2 linked regions of the Simiduia agarivorans SA1 = DSM 21679 genome follow. The protein of the gene in region 1 interacts with the protein of each later gene in a pairwise test. Links are inferred from orthologs where the notes say so. Each region holds a gene or a part of one and is shown in the gene's direction. Other genes may lie near its edges.

Region 1 (8,188 bases):
AGCTATCTGCTATTTGCCCCACAGTTCTGTTCGGAGTTGATTGATCTGGGATATCAGGACACTATGTGGGAAGCCGACAGGGTCAGGCAGTTTTTCGCCAACCCCTGATCAGCACAAAATAACCCCGGCACAGGGGTAAGCCGCCATTAAAAAGAGCGGCGCACAATAACTATTTCTTTTGAGGGAAGAAACCTGATGACTGAAGCCAAGTCACGCCGTGCCAAAGGTGAGCAGACCCGCCGCCTGATTCTGGAGGCGGCATTGCGATTGATTGTAGAACACGGCCACAAAGCGGTGACCCACCGCGCAGTGGCTGCTGAAGCCGATGTAAATCTGTCCTTGACCACCTATTACTTCAAAGACCTGAAATCGCTGATTTCCGAAGCATTCGACCTGTATCGTGAGCGCATTGAGCGCGAAACGCAGGAAACCTGGTCTGAGGTGTTCACCTACATAGCAGAGCATCCGGCCGAGTCTGGCCCAAGTGCTGCCGCGCTGAGGGAACGTTTGGCCAACTGGGCGGCAGATTACATCATGGAGCAGGTGACCCAAAGGCCGAGCGGATTGGTGCTGGAGATGACCCTGTTTTACGACATGCACTTAGATCCGTCCCTGCGTTTGGCCGCCGGCGCTTTGCGGTCGCGATTCAAGACCGATTTCATCAGTCTGTGCCAGCGTCTGGGTTCCGATTCGCCCGAAGTGGACGCAGAGCTCTTTCTGGGCACCCTCCAGCGCCTGGAATACGAAGGGCTGGCGGCGGGAGCCAAGCCTGAGCGGGCCTCCATATACGCGCAGATGCACCGTCTGCTGCAGTGGATCATGGGTTCAAGTCCCGCCTGACAGCAACGTTGGAAAAGCGAACTACACTCTAATACAGGCCTGTGGGCCTGTTTTCATTTGTGAAGAGTGTATTCAGATGCAAGCGTTGATTGTGGAGCCCTCTGCTACCTACCGAAAGCTGTTGTCATCTACCTTGGCGGTTCATGGATTCAGCACCCTGGAAGCGGACAGTGCATCCACCGCGCTGTTGCTGGCAGAACAGCATCCTGCACAACTTGTGGTGGCTTCAGCGGCCTTGCCCGATATGGCCGTTGCGCGTTTGTGCCAGTCTTTGCATCAGATTGCCAATCTGAGGCATGTACCGGTGTTGGTGCTCAGCAGCAAAATTGACCCGGAGCTCCAGAAGGAATGTCTTGAGGGCGGCGTTACCGACCTGTTTCACAAGAAAAATTTTGCCCAGTTCGAGCGCTCTGTGGACGAGTTCGCCCGTCAGATCATGGGGCGCAATCGCGCCCATGGCCGCATTCTGTACGTTGAGGACACCCGGAGTGTCGGGGTCGCAACCAAAATGCTTCTTGAAAATGCGGAGCATGATGTAACGTTTTTTACCACGGCTGAGGAGGCGATGGCGGCCTTCAATCAGTCGGATTTCGATCTGGTGCTGACCGATGTTGTACTGGCAGGTGAAAACAGTGGGCTCACACTCGTGCGTCAGATCCGCTCCCATCAGGATGTTAATAAACGCGATATTCCGATCATTGCAATCAGCGGCTACGGCGATGAAGCCAGGCGCTTGCAATTGTTCAAGGCCGGCGTTTCCGATTACACGGCCAAACCTGTGTTGGCCGAGGAGCTTCTAGCCCGGGTGAACAACCAGATCAAAACTCAGCGATTGGTCAGCCAATTGAAAATGCAACAGCAGCAACTTGAACGTTTGGCAATGCGCGATCAGCTGACCGGTTTGTACAACCGGCATTTTCTGATGGAGGTGGTCGAGAAGCGCATAGCAGAGTCAAAACGCAAAAGCACGGATCTGTCCTTGGTTATTCTTGATGTTGATCATTTCAAGCAAGTGAATGACGTGCACGGCCATGCAGTGGGCGATCAGGTCCTCGTGCAAGTTGGCAATATGCTGCAACAATTTGGCCGGAAGGATGATGTGATTGCCCGCTACGGTGGCGAAGAGTTTGTCATTCTCATGAGCCACTGTGGGCTGAATGACGCCGAGCGCAAGGCTGATGCATTGCGTAATCGGCTCATGGAGCTGAGGCCAGCCGATCTGGAGGTAACCGCCAGTTTTGGTGTGGCTGCACTAACGCCGGACTCGGGTGACTTTGCTACGCTGTTTGGGCGCGCTGATGCTGCAGTGTATCGCGCGAAAGAACAGGGCCGGAACTGCGTTAGGGTCGCCGAAATAGGGCACGGCTTGACGGTGGGGCTGTAGTAATGAATTGCCGGCGATTTGCGTTATGCAGGGACGCTCTGACAATCGGGTTGCGTGGGAACGCCGGGGTTAAGCGAGAATGGAAAGTAAAATGACAGATTCACGGTTCACGATTGCGTTGGGCGCAAACCTGGATGTGAGTCAGGTGCAGGAAAAATATAAACTTTTCGAAGATGCATTGGCGCGGGCAAGCAGCTTTACAGTGGATTTGTCATCGATAAACCGAATTGATACGGCCGGTATTCAATTGCTGCTGGCGTTTAAAAAGGAGGTTCAGTTCCGCAGTGGAAACGTGACCTGGACTGCGCCCGCCCAGCCTTTTTTGGATGTCGCCTCGCAACTGGGGCTTGCTCACGAATTTGAAGGGCATTGAGTATGGCATGTGTTCTGGTGGTAGATGATTCTGTGTCCATGCGCGGTATGGTAGCCGCCACCTTGGCAGCAGATGGGCATCGGGTGGTGGAGGCCGAGGATGGCGTTGAAGCACTGGCCCGGGCGCAAGCCGCGCAATTTGATGCGGTAATTACCGATGTCAATATGCCCCGCATGGATGGAATTACGCTGGTGCGAGAATTGAGAAAATTAACGCAGTTCAAATATACGCCCATTCTGGTGTTAACCACTGAGTCTTCGGTGGAAAAAAAGCAGGAAGGGCGAGCGGCTGGTGCAACGGGATGGCTGGTAAAGCCTTTCAATCCCGAAAAATTATTGGCCACCGTGGCGCGTGTACTGGATTAAGGTATGTCAATTGATCTCTCTCAGTTTCATCAGATCTTCTTTGACGAAAGTCTGGAGGGGCTGGATGCAATGGAACAGGCATTGCTTGACGTAGTTAAGAATGGCAATGCGTCAGACAGTGTGATTAATACCATATTCCGCGCAGCCCATTCTATCAAAGGCGGTGGGGGCACTTTCGGTTTTAGTGATATCGCTGAGTTAACCCATCACCTCGAGACGGTACTGGACCAGGTGCGCAGTCACCAACGGGATCTGTCAGACGAGGTGGTTGAGGTTGCATTTCAGAGTTGCGACATATTGCGCCGGATGATTGCCGGGCATCAACAAAAGCAACCGGTACCCTTCGAACAATACCAGGGGCTGCATGACAGTCTGGTTCAACTTGCGGAAGCTGGTGTGTCTCCGTCCACCATTGTCGCGCCAAAAGACACCGTCACTGAAACAGTCATGGATCCGGTCGGGCATAAGGAATTTGCAGGCGCTGGCGCTGGCGCAGATGGCACGGCGGTCAAATCAGCGCCAGGCGAACGCGGAGGGTATGCGGGTGGCAATCAGCGATGGTTTATTCGTTTTTGTCCACAGCCCGATATTCTGCTCACGGGTAACGAGCCTTCACGGATATTTCGCGAATTGGCCACATTAGCCAAGCTGGATGTGCGCGCAGACAGTTCGCGTCTGCCGGCATTTGGCCAGCTGGAACCCGATGAGTGCTTTCTGTCATGGAAACTTTGTCTTGAAGGCGATGTGAGTGAAGCTCAGATAGAGGAAGTGTTTGAGTGGGTATCCGATAGTTGTGAGCTGGACATCAAGCCCGTGAGTCAGGTTACCGTTAATACTCAGGCGCCGGTTGCTGGTCAGGCAACCGAACGGAATACTCTGACCGAATCTGCACCTACCGAGAATAATGCCGTAGCAGATGACGCTCTCCCAGATACCCATCAGGGTGACAACGCTATAACCAAACCGGACACCGCCAGCGGGGTGCAGGTAACAACCGCCAGTATATCATCCGGGGAGCCGACAGCCTCGCAAAGTACATCAATCAGGGTCAGTACTGACCGGGTAGATGATCTGATAAATCTGGTGGGCGAGTTGGTGATTACCCAATCCATGCTGAATGACATGAGTCGGGAGCTTGAGAACGAGCGTTTTGAGCGCCTGATTTCCGGGTTGCAGCAACTCACCCAGCAAACCCGGGATTTGCAGGAAAGTGTGATGCGTATCCGCATGTTACCCATCAGCTTCGTATTCAACCGTTTTCCGCGCATGCTGCACGATTTGTCCGCAAAAATGGGCAAGCGTATACGACTGGATATTACCGGTGAACAAACCGAGTTGGATAAGACAGTCATGGAGCGCATTGGTGATCCCTTGGTGCACCTGATTCGCAATGCGGTTGACCATGGCATTGAACCAGCCGAAATCAGGCTTGCGTCAGATAAGCCAGCGGAGGGCGTGATAAGCCTCCGGGCCTTTCATCAGGGCGGGAATATTGTTATCGAAGTCAAAGACGATGGTGCGGGTATTCAACTGGACCGAGTGAGGTCGCGCGCGGTAGAAAAAAACCTGCTCGCGCCGAATCAAACGCTCACTCAGGCTGAAGCGATAGAGTTACTTTTCCATCCGGGGTTCTCCACAGCAGAAGCTGTGAGTGAAGTCAGTGGGCGCGGTGTTGGCATGGATGTGGTTCGCGCCAATATTCATGAGCTAGGCGGTTCGATTGCGGTGGAGTCCGAGCCCGGTAAAGGCTCCCGGTTCCGTATCCAACTGCCTCTGACGCTTGCGATAGTGGATGGACAGCTGCTGGGTGTGGCGGGTGACGTGTATGTGGCGCCACTGCTCAATATAGTGGAATCTGTGCAAGTGCGACGTAGTGGGTTGCGCAAGGCGGCTGCTAATCAATGTTTTTATACCTTGCGAGACGAGAACATACCCGTCGTCAGTCTCGAGGCAATTTTCGGATTTAACCCCCAGGCATTGGTATCGGAAAATGTCCTCATCGTAGTGGTTGAGGCGGCTGGACAAAAATTGGCCCTCCTGGTTGATGAGCTGCTTGGCCAGCAGCAGGTAGTGATAAAAAGCCTATCAAAAAATTACCGCAAGGTAGACGGTTTGGCAGGTGCGACGATATTGGGTGACGGGAGGGTTGCCTTGATTCTGGATGTGCCGGGTTTGTACAAGCTGTATCAGAAAGGTATTGGTCGCAGGGGGCTTTATGCCGTTGCCTGATACTGCCAGTCAATCAGTCGGTGCGCCTTTGGTGTTGCAGGATCTGGCGGCTGATGAGCAGGCAATCGATCTGTTGCACGATTTGGATATGCTGGTGCAGGGTAACCAGCTGATGACATTGTTGGTGGGGGATGAGTACTACGCTATTGATATTCGGGCAGTGACTGAGATAAGACGCTATTCCAACGCAACACGTCTGCCGAACGCATCCGATCATGTTTTGGGTGTGATCAATATGCGTGGGGACATAGTCCCTATACTGGATTTGCGTTTGCTGCTTGGTGTGGGTGATGCAAAGGTGGTGGATACAACGGTGGTTATCATTCTGTCCGAGTGTGTTGAGGGCACGCGTCGATCGCTGGGGTTTGTGGTAGATGCAGTAACGGACGTAATCGCACAGGATAGCGGGTCGGTACAGGTCGGAACGCCTGGCGCAAATCAGATCCCGTATGAATTATATGCCGGGCTGATAAGCCTGGAAGATAAAACGTTAACGCTTTTGGATACCCAGAAAATGTTGGCGCTGGAGTCAGATTAATGGATTTTCTGATTTTTGATCTGGCGGGTGAGCGTTATGCATTGAATGCGTCAGCGGTAGAGGAAATTCGCGTCTGGGAGGGGGCGACACCCCTGCCAACCTTACCGGCTTATGTTCTGGGTGTGGTCAATTTGCGTGGCATCATCGTGCCGCTGATCGATTTGCGTGCGCGCTTTGGATTGGCGGCTATAAAACCGGGGAAAACCTCCGTAGTGGTCTATCTGAATTTACCGGGTCATCAACATAGGATTGGACTGTTGGTGGATAACGTGCAAGACATGATCAATATCCCGGCCGGAAGCCAGTTACAGCCCCCCGGTTTCGGAGCGTCCATCGATGTTGGTTTTATCGAGTCCATGTTCGAGGGGCCGTATGGATTGGTTCTGGTGTTGGCAATGGATGCACTGATGGATCCGGATGTCATGTTCAGACCCCTGCAATCCGTGCAGGCGGGCTGATGTGTACTGTTATAACGATGAAGCCGGTTGAATTGGATGCCGGTCGTGGACTACTTGATTCGCTTGGCCCGGCAACTGACCTTCGGTTGCTGAACTCAGGCGGTAATTCTACCAGGAGAGCTGGAAATGGAAGCTGATCATATGCAGTCGCACTTTCAATCTGCGATCAATAATGCCCTTACCGCCATCATGATGATAGATCGGGATTTCAAAATCACCTATATGAATCGCGCCACGCTGCAACTGTTCAGGAAGCATGAAAGCAGTTTGCGCAGTGTGTGGCCTGCATTTGAAGCTACAGAAGAGTATTTGATGGGAGGCTGTATCGATCAGTTCCATCAAAACCCGGAGCATCAGCGACGACTGTTATCCAATCCCAGCAATCTGCCCCACAAGGCGGATATTCAGATCGGGCCCTTAACAATCGAACTCAACGTGACGGCCATAATAGACAAGCAAGGTAACTACGTTGGTAATACGCTGGAATGGAGTGATGTAACCGATGCCCGAGAGCATGAACAGGCCAGCTACCGGTTCAGAAGCTCCGTTGGCGCCATGACAAACTGTTTAATGATGGCGGATCTGGAGGGCAACATTGTATACGCCAATAATGCGGTTAAATCCATGCTGAGAAACCGTGAGCCGGAGTTGCGCAAGAGCTTTCCCAATTTTTCGGTGGATAGATTGGTGGGTACCAATTTTGATACCTTTCATCAGAATCCTGCGCATCAGAAGGCCATTCTGTCTAATCCGGCGAATTTACCGTATGTGGCCAATATTAAGGTAGCGGACTTGCACTTCAGGCTGACAGCCATCCCGCTTCTGGATGATATAGGAAACCATCTTGGCAATGCAGTGCAATGGGAAGACACAACTCATATCAGAGAAACAGAAACTTTATTGGAAGGGCTGATCAAGTCCGCGAGCGAGGGCGATTTGTCTGCACGTATAGACACTGAAGGTTATCAGGGTTTTGATAAGATCATTTTCAGTGCCATTAATGAGTTGCTGGACTCTGTCAGCCGCCCCATCGATGAGGCCATACGGGTGGCCGAAGCGGTTTCCGGTGGCAATCTGGGTGAAGTGGTGCAGGGTAATTTTGGCGGTCGGTTCTCTGATTTGGCGGGTGGTCTTAATGCCAGTAATGCAAAGTTAAGTGAACTGGTCGGGGAGATAAAACTGGCCTCACGTACAGTGCTGGACGCCGCCAGAGAAATCGCCCAGGGCAATCTGGATCTCAGTCAGCGAACAGAAAATCAGGCCTCCTCATTGGAAGAAACGGCCAGCGCCATGGAGCAACTGGCTTCCACGCTGTCTGAAAATGTAAACCGAACGTCAGAGGCTTCGGAGCTGTCTCGCAAAGCGATGACTAAAGCCTCCGATGGCACCCAAGTCGTTGCTTCAGCGATCGACGCGATGGATGCCATCAAGCGTACCAGCAAAAAAATTGAGGATATTATTGGCGTCATCGACGAAATTGCCTTTCAGACTAATCTGTTGGCGCTCAATGCGGCGGTGGAAGCTGCGCGAGCGGGAGAGCAGGGTAGAGGCTTCGCAGTTGTTGCTGCAGAAGTCCGCAATCTGGCACAACGCAGCGCCAGTGCTGCCAAAGAAATCAAATCCCTGATCAGCGACAGCGTAGAGGCCGTTGGCGAAGGTTCCCGTCTGGTCAAAAATACGGGCGATACGTTGAAAGATTTGTCGGACGCTGTGATGTCTGTGGAAAGCTATATCAGCGAAATCAATATCGCCAGCAAAGAGCAGGCAGCAGGGATCAATGAAGTGTCCCAAGCGGTGTCTCAAATGGACGAAATGACACAGCAAAACGCCGCTCTGGTAGAGCAAGCATCGGCCTCCAGTCGGGCTATGGAGGAGCAAGCAAGAAGTTTACTCGATCTGGTTTCCTATTTTAGTCAGGATGATATGCCAATGACCCGCCCGAAGCGGCGCCAATTGCCTGATGCCCGGCCAGCTGTGCGGCCTGCCGGTGGGCGGCATACG
Region 2 (3,531 bases), 460 kb from region 1 along the record:
GCGCGATGCAGCGGAAAAGGAAATCGCCGATGCGATGGCGCTGTCGCTGGATGACTACCGTGCCATGTTGACCGATACGGCGCACAGCAGGCTATTCAGTTATGAGGAATCTGCCGGTGATGATGAGGCTGGCATTGCGGAAGGCGCAGGCAGCATGGGCCTTGAAGCGCCGTCAGACGCCTTTGAGCGACAGGCGCTAAAGCAATCGCTGGCGCAGGCGATAACCCAACTACCGGAACGCGAACAACTGGTACTCAGTCTTTATTATGACGAAGAGCTCAATCTCAAAGAGATTGGCCAGGTACTGGGTGTGAGCGAATCCCGGGTTTCCCAGATTCATTCCCAGGCTGCCGGTCGCCTCCGGGCAAAGCTGACAGGCTGGAAGGGTGGACTTTAGCCTGTTTGGCTACTATTTCGCCGTTCTTATAACGAAATGATAAACAAAACTGGTAGCCGTGATTTCAGCTACTAGACTGATGAAAAGAGCGTCCAGCAGGGTACGACGGAGGTTGCTTTGGACAAGAACATGAAAATCCTGATCGTTGATGATTTTTCCACCATGCGGCGGATTATCAAGAATCTGTTGCGCGATCTGGGCTTTAGCAACACCCAAGAGGCCGATGACGGGGCTACGGCGCTGCCGATGCTCAAGTCTGGCGACTTCGATTTTTTGGTGACTGACTGGAATATGCCCGGGATGACCGGAATCGAGCTGCTTAAGCAGGTCAGGGCAGACGAAAAGCTGGCGTCTTTGCCGGTGTTAATGGTGACTGCAGAAGCCAAAAGGGATCAGATTATTGAGGCTGCGCAGGCCGGGGTCAGTGGCTATGTAGTCAAGCCGTTTACCGCCCAGGTACTGAAGGAAAAGATCGACAAGATTTTTGAGCGCGTAGGCTGATTCTTCACGCAACCGGCTGACGCCGGCGACTTTTCCCTAATGGCATCGATTTCATGGCAAAAGAGCAATACCAAAAAGGCAATGACGAATTCGTTGCGGAGCTGCGGGACTGCGCCAAGCTCCTGATTGAAAAGCTTCAGGGCGATCAATTCGATGAGGCGTCCCGCCTGATCGAACAAATCATCGAAAGTCGCGACCGTCATTTGTTCCATAACGTGGGCAAACTGACGCGTGGACTGCACGATGCGATTAAAAACTTCAATGTCGATTCTGGTGTAACGGATTCCGATGCGATCTCTGACGCTAGCGATCGTCTCAACTATGTTCTGCGCCTGACGCAGGACGCTGCCAATAAAACCATGGATAAAGTGGAGGCCTGTGCACCCATCGCGGTGGAATTGGGTCAGGAAGCAGCGACGCTGGGCGAAAGCTGGCGCGCTTTAAAACGCCGGGAGCTGAGTGCAGATGACTTCCGCGATTTGTATCAGCGAATTGACCAGTTTCTCGGGCAGATCGAGGCCAGCGCCGGCATTCTGAATGGCAATTTGCAGGACATTATTCTGGAGCAAGGGTATCAGGATCTCACCGGCCAAGTGCTGAAAAAGGTGATTGATCTGGTTTCGGATGTGGAAAGCCAGCTGGTTGGTTTGGTGCGCATCGCAGGGCAAGTTGAAGAAATTACAGGAATCGACTTTCCGGCCGATAAACAGGAGGCCAGCGGGAAATCTGGCAGCGAAGCTGAGGGGCCGCAGATTCACGCCGACAAGCGCGAAGATGTGGTGTCCGGGCAGGATGATGTGGACGATCTGCTGTCCAGCTTAGGATTCTGAAATTATCAGACCAGCTATATAACGTTGGTCAACGAGGAGCGCTGAATGGGTTTTGGCGATGACGAAGATATTTTGCAAGACTTCCTGGTGGAAGCCGGCGAGATATTGGAAAAATTGTCTGAACAGCTGGTTGAGCTGGAGCGTCAGCCCGACGACCGCGACCTGTTGAATGCGATTTTCCGGGGATTTCATACCGTTAAGGGTGGTGCCGGTTTTTTGCAGTTGGGCGCCATGGTCGACTGTTGCCACGTAACAGAAAATTTATTCGACATCTTGCGCACAGGCAAACGGTCGGTAACTCCGGAGCTGATGGACGTGGTGTTGCAGGCTCTGGATGCGGTTAACCACCAGTTTGAGGAAGTTCAGGCCAGAGAAGCGCCCACGCCGGCAAATCCGGAATTGATTCACCAGCTCGAGCGTTTGGTCAATCTCGAAGACCTTAACGAATCGAGTGACGGCGCAGATTCCGAGCCGGCAGAGCCGGATCAGAGTGACTCAGATGTCGAAGCGGTGCAGGCAGAGGCTCCAGCACCCGGTGATGATATTACCGATGCCGAATTTAACGAATTGCTGGACGCTATTGATCCGCCATCATCTCCTGCGGCGAAAGATCCGGCGCCAGCGTCGGCTGCCACTGACGATATCACTGAAGAAGAGTTTGAATCTATCCTGGATCAGTTGCACGGCAAGGGCAAAGGCCCGGGTGCTACAGCGCCCAGTGCCAGCCCGGCACCAGCCAGTCAAAGCGACGATATCTCCGAGGATGAGTTCGAAGCTTTGCTCGATCAGCTTCATGGTAAAGGCAAGGGGCCGGGCAAAACGGCACCGCCTCCACCCAAAGCACCCGCTGCTGCAGCCGGGGGCGGAGACACTATCACCGAAGATGAATTTGAAGCGCTGCTCGACGAGTTGCACGGCAGCGGCAAAGGCCCAGGGGCCAAAGGTGGCGCGGTAGCGGCGCCCGCGGCCAGCGCTGCACCAAAACCGGGTCCCACGCCAAAACCGACGCCTGCAGCGGCGCCAAAACCGGCGGCCAAGCCCACTCCTAAACCCACTGCGGCAGCAACACCCGCGCCTTCGGTACCAGCGAAGGCCCCGGCACGGGATAACAATCCACCACCCGCTGCGGAAACCACGGTTCGGGTCGATACACAGCGGCTCGACGATATCATGAATATGGTGGGCGAATTGGTGCTGGTACGAAACCGACTGGTGCGGTTAGGCGCTAATACCAACGACGAATCGCTCAGTAAGGCCGTGAGCAATCTGGATGTGGTTACTGCAGACTTGCAGACATCGGTAATGAAAACCCGGATGCAGCCAATCAAGAAAGTGTTTGGTCGCTTTCCCAGGGTAGTACGGGATCTGGCGCGCAATCTTAAAAAAGAAATCAATCTCGAGCTTCAGGGCGAAGAAACCGATCTGGACAAAAACCTGGTGGAAGCACTGGCCGATCCCCTGGTTCACCTGGTGCGTAATTCGGTTGACCACGGTATCGAGCTGCCCGACGTGCGCGAGAAAAGCGGAAAGTCCCGGGTTGGTAAAGTCATACTGGCCGCCGAACAGGAAGGCGATCATATTCTGTTGTCTATCACAGATGACGGCGGCGGTATGGATCCCGAGAAATTAAAGGAAAAAGCGGTAGAGAAGGGCGTATTGGACGAGGACGCAGCACAGCGCCTGAGTGACGTAGAAGCGTTTTCTTTGATCTTTGCGCCGGGCTTCTCCACTAAAACCGAGATCTCTGATGTGTCCGGCCGCGGCGTCGGTATGGACGTGGTGAAAACCAAAATTACCCAGTTG

The links. The genes of interacting proteins can lie anywhere in the genome.
Region 2: the proteins of M5M_RS00405 (region 1) and M5M_RS02445 interact in binary tests that used the Escherichia coli proteins (3 or more experiments, as listed by UniProt). The link is inferred for Simiduia agarivorans SA1 = DSM 21679 from one-to-one orthologs.

The regions. Positions count from the first base shown.
Region 1 is NC_018868.3:84,349-92,536, forward strand. The notes cover bases 2,658-5,578. They hold M5M_RS00405 (chemotaxis protein CheA), read left to right. Parts: upstream 2,658-2,965; coding sequence 2,966-5,191; downstream 5,192-5,578. Other genes in these bases: M5M_RS00400 (response regulator), read left to right, coding at 2,658-2,962; M5M_RS00410 (chemotaxis protein CheW), read left to right, coding at 5,178-5,578. Also shown: M5M_RS00380 (patatin-like phospholipase family protein), read left to right, coding at 1-108; M5M_RS00385 (TetR/AcrR family transcriptional regulator), read left to right, coding at 196-840; M5M_RS00390 (diguanylate cyclase), read left to right, coding at 917-2,224; M5M_RS00395 (STAS domain-containing protein), read left to right, coding at 2,316-2,597; more of M5M_RS00400, read left to right, coding at 2,600-2,657; more of M5M_RS00410, read left to right, coding at 5,579-5,729; M5M_RS00415 (chemotaxis protein CheW), read left to right, coding at 5,729-6,187; M5M_RS00420 (methyl-accepting chemotaxis protein), read left to right, coding at 6,314-8,188. UniProt on the Escherichia coli protein: Involved in the transmission of sensory signals from the chemoreceptors to the flagellar motors. CheA is autophosphorylated; it can transfer its phosphate group to either CheB or CheY.
Region 2 is NC_018868.3:544,693-548,223, forward strand. Bases 1-2,839 are described here. They hold M5M_RS02445 (protein phosphatase CheZ), read left to right. Parts: upstream 1-951; coding sequence 952-1,728; downstream 1,729-2,839. Other genes in these bases: M5M_RS02435 (RNA polymerase sigma factor FliA), read left to right, coding at 1-397; cheY (chemotaxis response regulator CheY), read left to right, coding at 515-898; M5M_RS02450 (chemotaxis protein CheA), read left to right, coding at 1,774-2,839. Outside these bases: more of M5M_RS02450, read left to right, coding at 2,840-3,531.